DNA from 2 places in the Serratia sp. YWN4 genome. Region 2 is predicted to be linked to the other one. Evidence: predicted binding sites of a transcription regulator. Region 2 holds the regulator's gene; the other holds the start of a gene.
What was found. Region 2 encodes PurR, which represses purine synthesis genes. Its sites were predicted from a motif close to CANGCAAACGTTTGCNTG; they were not measured.

Region 1 (4,214 bases), 2.5 Mb from region 2:
CATTCTGATCTACGATTACTAGCGATTCCGACTTCATGGAGTCGAGTTGCAGACTCCAATCCGGACTACGACATACTTTATGAGGTCCGCTGGCTCTCGCGAGTTTGCTTCTCTTTGTATATGCCATTGTAGCACGTGTGTAGCCCTACTCGTAAGGGCCATGATGACTTGACGTCATCCCCACCTTCCTCCGGTTTATCACCGGCAGTCTCCTTTGAGTTCCCACCATCACGTGCTGGCAACAAAGGATAAGGGTTGCGCTCGTTGCGGGACTTAACCCAACATTTCACAACACGAGCTGACGACAGCCATGCAGCACCTGTCTCACGGTTCCCGAAGGCACTCAGGCATCTCTGCCAAATTCCGTGGATGTCAAGAGTAGGTAAGGTTCTTCGCGTTGCATCGAATTAAACCACATGCTCCACCGCTTGTGCGGGCCCCCGTCAATTCATTTGAGTTTTAACCTTGCGGCCGTACTCCCCAGGCGGTCGACTTAACGCGTTAGCTCCGGAAGCCACGCCTCAAGGGCACAACCTCCAAGTCGACATCGTTTACAGCGTGGACTACCAGGGTATCTAATCCTGTTTGCTCCCCACGCTTTCGCACCTGAGCGTCAGTCTTTGTCCAGGGGGCCGCCTTCGCCACCGGTATTCCTCCAGATCTCTACGCATTTCACCGCTACACCTGGAATTCTACCCCCCTCTACAAGACTCTAGCTTGCCAGTTTCAAATGCAGTTCCCACGTTAAGCGCGGGGATTTCACATCTGACTTAACAAACCGCCTGCGTGCGCTTTACGCCCAGTAATTCCGATTAACGCTTGCACCCTCCGTATTACCGCGGCTGCTGGCACGGAGTTAGCCGGTGCTTCTTCTGCGAGTAACGTCAATGTGATGCGCTATTAACACACCACCCTTCCTCCTCGCTGAAAGTGCTTTACAACCCGAAGGCCTTCTTCACACACGCGGCATGGCTGCATCAGGCTTGCGCCCATTGTGCAATATTCCCCACTGCTGCCTCCCGTAGGAGTCTGGACCGTGTCTCAGTTCCAGTGTGGCTGGTCATCCTCTCAGACCAGCTAGGGATCGTCGCCTAGGTGAGCCATTACCCCACCTACTAGCTAATCCCATCTGGGCACATCCGATGGTGTGAGGCCCGAAGGTCCCCCACTTTGGTCCGAAGACGTTATGCGGTATTAGCTACCGTTTCCAGTAGTTATCCCCCTCCATCGGGCAGTTTCCCAGACATTACTCACCCGTCCGCCGCTCGTCACCCAGGAGCAAGCTCCCTGTGCTACCGCTCGACTTGCATGTGTTAGGCCTGCCGCCAGCGTTCAATCTGAGCCATGATCAAACTCTTCAATTAAAAGTTCGATTTGCTTTAACAAGTAAAGCGATGCTCAAAGATTACTTTCTGCAAATATGCATTGGAACCGAAGTTCAAATGCTTACTGCTTTGGTCACTCTTCAAGACTTGATATTTTTTTGCCACCGAGGTGGCTGGATATCGTCTTGTGAGTGCCCACACAGATTGTCTGATAAATTGTTAAAGAGCAGTGAGTTACGCGCTTTCGCTTGCTAACTCGAGGTGGCGTATATTACGCGTTCCTCTTTCAGAGTCAACCTTAATTTTCAGGTTTTTTCTCTGCGACCCCCGGAGACTCTGTGAAGTTGTTCACATGTTCCTGGTCGATGGAGGCGCATTATAGGGAGTTCCACGCAGGCCGCAACAGGTATTTTCGACAAAAATCACCGTTTGCTGCATTCCACAGCAAAACCCGTCCTTATACCCGGTTATGCACTAACTTATCCACAGAGCGCATTTGCTCGGAAAATTGTCGAGCACCGCGCAAACGTTTTCGCTACAATTCCCGCGACAAAACGATCCCCCCTTTTTACGGGGGCGTTACCTGAATCTGTTCCTGCTCTTCCTATATATAAGGAAAGAAGGTAGAGATTCACGTAACGCTCTTTATATTGCGACTCAAAGCCAAGGGATAAAACCATGCAACAACCTCGTCCAATCCGCCGGGCTCTGCTCAGCGTGTCTGATAAAGCCGGTATCGTTGAATTCGCCGAAGCACTCTCCCAGAGAGGCGTAGAACTGCTTTCCACCGGTGGCACCGCCCGCCTGCTGGCGAATGCCGGTCTGCCCGTTACCGAAGTTTATGACTACACCGGTTTCCCGGAAATGATGGACGGACGAGTGAAGACCCTGCATCCGAAGGTGCACGGCGGTATTCTGGGCCGTCGCGGCCAGGATGATGCCATCATGGAGCAACATGCGATCAAACCGATCGATATGGTGGTGGTCAACCTGTATCCCTTCGCCCAAACCGTAGCTCGTCCAGATTGTTCATTGGAAGATGCCGTTGAGAATATCGATATCGGTGGCCCGACCATGGTCCGCTCTGCCGCCAAGAACCATAAAGATGTCGCTATCGTGGTGAAGAGCAGCGACTACGCCGCCATCATTACCGAAATGGATAACAATGCGGGCTCGCTGCGCTATCCAACCCGATTCGATCTGGCGATCAAGGCCTTTGAGCATACCGCAGCTTACGACAGCATGATCGCCAACTACTTTGGCGCTCTGGTTCCGGCCTATCACGGCGAAACTGAGCAGCCTTCCGGCCGCTTCCCACGCACCCTGAACCTGAACTACATCAAGAAGCAGGATATGCGCTACGGCGAGAACAGCCACCAGCAAGCCGCCTTCTATATAGAAGAGAATCTACAGGAAGCGTCCGTCGCCACCGCCACGCAACTCCAAGGCAAGGCTCTCTCTTACAACAATATCGCTGATACCGACGCTGCGCTGGAATGTGTGAAAGAGTTCGCCGAGCCGGCTTGTGTGATCGTCAAGCACGCCAACCCTTGTGGTGTAGCGATCGGTGCAAACCTGTTTACCGCTTATGATCGCGCCTACCAGACCGATCCCACCTCTGCCTTTGGTGGCATCATCGCTTTCAACCGCGAGTTGGATGCTGAGACAGCGAAAGCGATCATCAGCCGCCAGTTCGTTGAGGTGATCATCGCACCAGGTATCAGTGACGAAGCCCGCTCTCTGCTAGCGGCCAAACAGAATGTGCGCGTATTGGCATGTGGCCAGTGGCAGCAACGCGTTGCCGGTCTGGATTTCAAACGCGTCAACGGTGGCCTGCTGGTACAGGATCGCGATCTGGGCATGGTGACTGAAGGCGATCTGCGCGTGGTTTCTGAACGTCAGCCAACCGCTCAGGAACTGCGTGATGCGCTGTTCTGCTGGAAAGTGGCTAAGTTCGTTAAATCCAACGCCATTGTTTATGCGCGTGACAACATGACCATCGGCATCGGGGCGGGCCAGATGAGCCGCGTTTACTCGGCCAAGATTGCGGGTATCAAAGCCGCTGACGAAGGCCTGGAAGTACCCGGCTCTGCCATGGCGTCTGACGCTTTCTTCCCGTTCCGTGACGGTATCGACGCCGCCGCCGCAGTGGGTATTACCTGCGTGATCCAGCCAGGTGGTTCGATCCGCGATGACGAAGTGATTGCCGCTGCCAATGAGCACGGTATTGCGATGATCTTCACCGACATGCGTCACTTCCGCCATTAATCCCTTTTGCTGCGTGCGCCAAAGTGCACGCTGTTTATGGAGCACCTGATGAATATTCTGATTATCGGTAACGGCGGGCGCGAACATGCGCTGGCCTGGAAAGCTGCCCAATCGCCGCTGGCGGACAAAGTCTACGTTGCACCGGGCAATGCGGGCACCGCGCTGGAAAACAACCTGATCAATGTGGATATCGCCCCCACCGATATCCCGGCCTTGCTGGCTTTTGCCACAAGCCATGCCATCGATCTCACCATTGTCGGCCCAGAAGCCCCGTTGGTCATCGGCGTGGTTGATGCTTTCCAAGCTGCCGGTCTGAAAATTTTTGGTCCGTCGCAGGCTGCCGCCCAGCTAGAAGGCTCTAAAGCCTTTACCAAAGATTTCCTGGCGCGCCACGCAATCCCAAGTGCGGAATACCAGAACTTCACCGACGTGGACGCTGCACTGGCCTATGTGCGCAGCAAAGGCGCGCCGATCGTGATCAAAGCTGACGGCTTGGCAGCCGGTAAAGGCGTGATCGTTGCCATGACGCTGCAAGAAGCAGAAGACGCCATTCAGGATATGCTGGCGGGCAATGCCTTTGGTGACGCCGGACACCGCATTGTGATTGAAGAATTCCTTGAA
Region 2 (4,214 bases):
AGGAAACTGAGGCCGGGCTTTTTATCGGCAGAAGGTACGATTCTGGCCGTCTCTTTCAGCAGCAGGGTTGGGACGAACAACAAGGCAGCGATACCCAGCAGCACCGCAAAGATCGCTCGCCAACCCAGGTGATTCAGCAGCCAGGCACCGATCAGCGGGGCCAATGCTGGGGAAAGTGCAACCAATGGCATGATAGTGGCGAAAATACGGTTAACTTTGCCATCGCGATAGCGATCCACCACGATGGCCTGCCAGGTTACGGCGGCAGAGCAGACTCCAATTGCCTGGATGAAACGCAATGACCACAATTGAACGGCATTTTGCACCCATAGCATCCCCAGGCAGCCGAAAGCAAACAACGCCAGGCCAAACAACAGAACTGGCTTGCGGCCCAGCTTATCGGAAAGCGGCCCCCACACCAGTTGGGCAAAGGCGAAACCAGCCAGAAAGATACTCAGGCTGGCGCTGATGGCACTGGCGGAGATTTGCAAATCCTGTTGCATGGCACCAAAGGCGGGCAGATACATATCGGTGGCCAGATAACCCAGCATACTCAGGCCAGCGAGATAAAACATAAATCCAAAATTTTGCATGGTATTTCTCATTAATATTTCTTATTGCAGGTTTTTTAGCGCCGGCCAGTGTATCCGGCTGGATCTCTGCTTGTGAAACGGTAATATTTGCTAAGTGCTATTAAAAAAATTGAAGGCAAAAAGAGATGTGGTCTGAATATTCACTCGATGTGGTTGATGCGGTAGCGCGCACCGGCAGTTTCAGTGCGGCAGCACAGGAGTTGCACCGTGTGCCGTCTGCGGTGAGTTATACCGTGCGACAATTGGAGCAATGGTTGGCGGTGCCGCTGTTTGAACGCCGTCATCGTGATGTGGAATTGACGCCTGCCGGGGCGCTGTTTGTAAAAGAAGCGCGTACTGTTATCAAAAAAATGCTTGATACACGCCGTCAATGTCAGCAGGTGGCTAATGGCTGGCGCGGGCAGCTAAAAATCGCAGTGGATATTATTGTTAAGCCGCAGCGCAGCCGCCAACTGGTAGTGGATTTTTATCGCCACTTCCCCGATGTGGAACTGATGGTGCAACCGGAAGTGTTTAACGGCGTGTGGGACGCGCTGGTGGATGGCCGGGCTGAGATGGCTATCGGGGCCACGCGCGCGGTGCCGGTGGGCGGTGGTTTTGCCTTTCGCGATATGGGCTTTATGAACTGGCTATGTGTGGTTAGCGCGTCACATCCGTTGGCCAGCCTGAGCGGTTTGCTGCGCAACGATCAACTGCGGCCTTATCCCTCTCTGTTGTTGGAAGATACTTCGCGCAACTTGCCCAAGCGAGTGACTTGGTCATTGGATAATCAGCGGCGGCTTACCGTGCCCGATTGGGTTTCCGCCGTAGACTGCTTGCGCAGCGGGTTGTGTGTTGGCATGGTACCAGCGCATCGCGTGCTGCCGTTAGTGCAAAGCGGGGAACTGGTAGCCTTGCAATTGCAGGAGCCGTTTCCCGCCAGTGCCTGCTGCCTGACCTGGCAGCAGAACGCACAATCACCGGCGATGGCTTGGCTACTGGAGTATTTGGGGGACAGTGAAACGCTCAACCAGGAGTGGCTGAGCGAAGAGACTAGCGGCGATAATCGATGAACGGGCCATCGGCCACGGAACGGCGCTCGATCAGTTTTGGATGCACTTCAATCACTTGGGACTCTTCACGCTTGCTGATAATGCGATCCAGCAGCATGGTGAAAGCCATTTCCCCCAGGCGCTCTTTCGGCTGGTGGATGGTGGTTAGCGCCGGGGTGAAATAGCGCGCGTTACGCACGTTATCGTAACCGATCACCGAAATATCCTGCGGGACGCGCAGCCCCAGTTCGTCGGCGGCACAAATCGCCCCCATTGCCATAATATCGCCCCCGCAGAATACCGCAGTAGGACGGTGCTTCTGCGACAGGATCTGGTGCATGGCCTTGTAACCCGAATCGGGTTCAAAATCCCCTTGGACGATCCACTCTTCACGCACCTCAACATTGGCCTCTTGCAGCGCCTTCAGGAACCCCTGATGGCGGCCGCCGCCGGTGTTGCGTGACAGTTGCCCTGGAATAGCGCCGATATCACGGTGGCCACGCTCCAGCAGATAACGACCAGCCAGATAACCGCCCTCAAAGGCGTTATCGATAATGGTGTCGGTAAAATCACCGCGTGCAGCACCCCAATCCATCACCACCATTGGGATATTGCGATAATCCTCCAGCATGCCCAGTAACTGATCTGGGTATTCCGAGCACATCACCAGCAGGCCATCAACACGCTTTTGCGCCAGCATCGCCAGATAGGCCTGCTGCTTGTCGAGATTATTGTGTGAGTTACAGAGGATCAGGGTATAGCCTTTGCTGTAGCAACTGTTCTCTACCGCTTCGATTACTTCAGCAAAGTAGGGCGCTTCACTCGAGGTCGCGAGCAAGCCGATCGATTTGGTGTGGTTAACCTTGAGGCTGCGTGCGACGGCGCTCGGGGAGTAGTGCAGATCTTTGATCGCAGCCCGAACGGCCTCTTTTGTTTCTTCGGCGACGAAACGCGTTTTATTGATGACGTGCGAAACGGTGGTAGTGGAAACGCCAGCGCGTTTGGCTACATCTTTAATCGTTGCCATCTAAAGAATGACTCCTGAACCCACAGGTTATGGTATGTGAGTATGATGTTAATCGTTTGCCTGCGTAGATCTCTCTCCAGATAAGCGGAAGCTGAGTTTTTAGTGCTGAGTTCGTAAGCCGCTTAAACAGGAGGGGCATTTTGCCGGTACGCAGTTGTGAACTGCGGATTCTGTCCCATATCGACGCAAAGTGGAAGATCTATTCGGCATTATAACGAGGGAAATGATAACAAGATTTTAGTCACGAACTGTGTGAAAATGATTTGACGCATTAATCATGTGGATTTTATGCTTAGTGAAGCCAATCTGATAGGGAGTCGTTATGGATACCGATTTGAAGATGTCATTGATTACCACCGTTTGTGCTTTGGCAATGATTATTGTTTTCGGTTTTATCGCCGCATTGAACTGATTCATACCAAGAAATAATAAAGGCGCAGCATGCTGCGCCTTCAGACTGCTGACTAACCCCACTTCTTCAGGTGGGGTTCTTCTTTTTTAGCGACCGCAGGTCGCGATCGCGATATTTTTCCATAACCCCGTCATTGGCGACTTCTGTTCGCCCAAGGCACCTTTCTGGCCTTCCCAAGACGCTTTCCACCACCGGTAAAGACAATAAAGAAGCGCCAGCAGCGCCATCTTTTTCATATTCTGCGCTGTGGCCGCCAGCAGGCACTGCATCTGCACTTTTGACAGTCCACGGAACCGCGCATACCGATGGCCATGGTGCTGTTTCGCATCCGCGAAGCTTCTCTCCACCGTCTCTTTGCGCCGCGCGTAGATTTTCTTGCCCCATTTCGTCAGCCGTAACCTGTTGGCTTCCTCTTTCGCCTCTTCCCACACATGCCGCGTTATCGTTTTCTGTGCCTTGCTGTTCTGCGTACATTGCTGCCTCTGCTCACAGCGCTGGCACACTGCCGGGTCTGAACGGTAATGCTGATAACCGTTACGGTCTGTCGTGCTATATATCAGCAATTCGCCTGCCGGGCACACATACACTTCCCGTGCCTCATCATACCTGAAGTGCTTTTTCTGGAACTCATTCTGACCTTTGTGCGGCCGCCGATAGCCGGGAACCAGCGCGATACCCATTTCCTGTGTCAGATGGCACACCGCGGCGGTGAAGTAACCCGCGTCCACACCCACCGCCACCGGCTCCAGACCGAAGCGCTCTACCTGCCGCTCAAGTCGCCCGATAAAGGGCTGGCTATCATGGACATTGCCCGGTGTCACATGCGTATCCAGGATGATGCCGTGCTTCCCGTCCACCGTGCGGTGGTCCAGATAGAAGAAGCCCTTCGGTTTGTTATCCCGGTGCATAAAGCCGCTTTCCGGGTCGGTGGTGCTGACTTTGGTGTTCTTAACGGCGACGCTTTCTGGCGTCTTTTTTACGGCGGGCAGCGGCTTTTTTTCGTGCTTCCTCCTGTCGGCCTCCACGGCAGCATCAAGCTGCTCCAGATATTCACTGACGCCCACCGGACGTTCTTCATTCACTGCCTTGCGAGGGTTGGCGTCAGCTTTCAGGTGGGTACTGTCGGTGTAAAGAACACGCCCGTTGGCCAT

Region 1: purH (bifunctional phosphoribosylaminoimidazolecarboxamide formyltransferase/IMP cyclohydrolase) is a predicted target of PurR. The motif match lies at 1,845-1,862, and genes of this name have one in related genera.

Annotation. Positions count from the first base shown of each region.
Region 1 covers NZ_CM147696.1:5,117,263-5,121,476, forward strand. Annotated here, with positions in the region: rRNA gene ACX9GT_RS23555 (16S ribosomal RNA) at 1-1,364, opposite strand, end outside; gene purH (bifunctional phosphoribosylaminoimidazolecarboxamide formyltransferase/IMP cyclohydrolase) at 2,004-3,593, shown strand; gene purD (phosphoribosylamine--glycine ligase) at 3,642-4,214, shown strand, end outside.
Region 2 covers NZ_CM147696.1:2,600,676-2,604,889, forward strand. Annotated here, with positions in the region: gene punC (purine nucleoside transporter PunC) at 1-605, opposite strand, end outside; gene punR (DNA-binding transcriptional activator PunR) at 719-1,645, shown strand; gene purR (HTH-type transcriptional repressor PurR) at 1,626-2,651, opposite strand; gene cydH (cytochrome bd-I oxidase subunit CydH) at 2,974-3,063, shown strand; gene ACX9GT_RS12420 (IS1182 family transposase) at 3,150-4,214, opposite strand, start outside.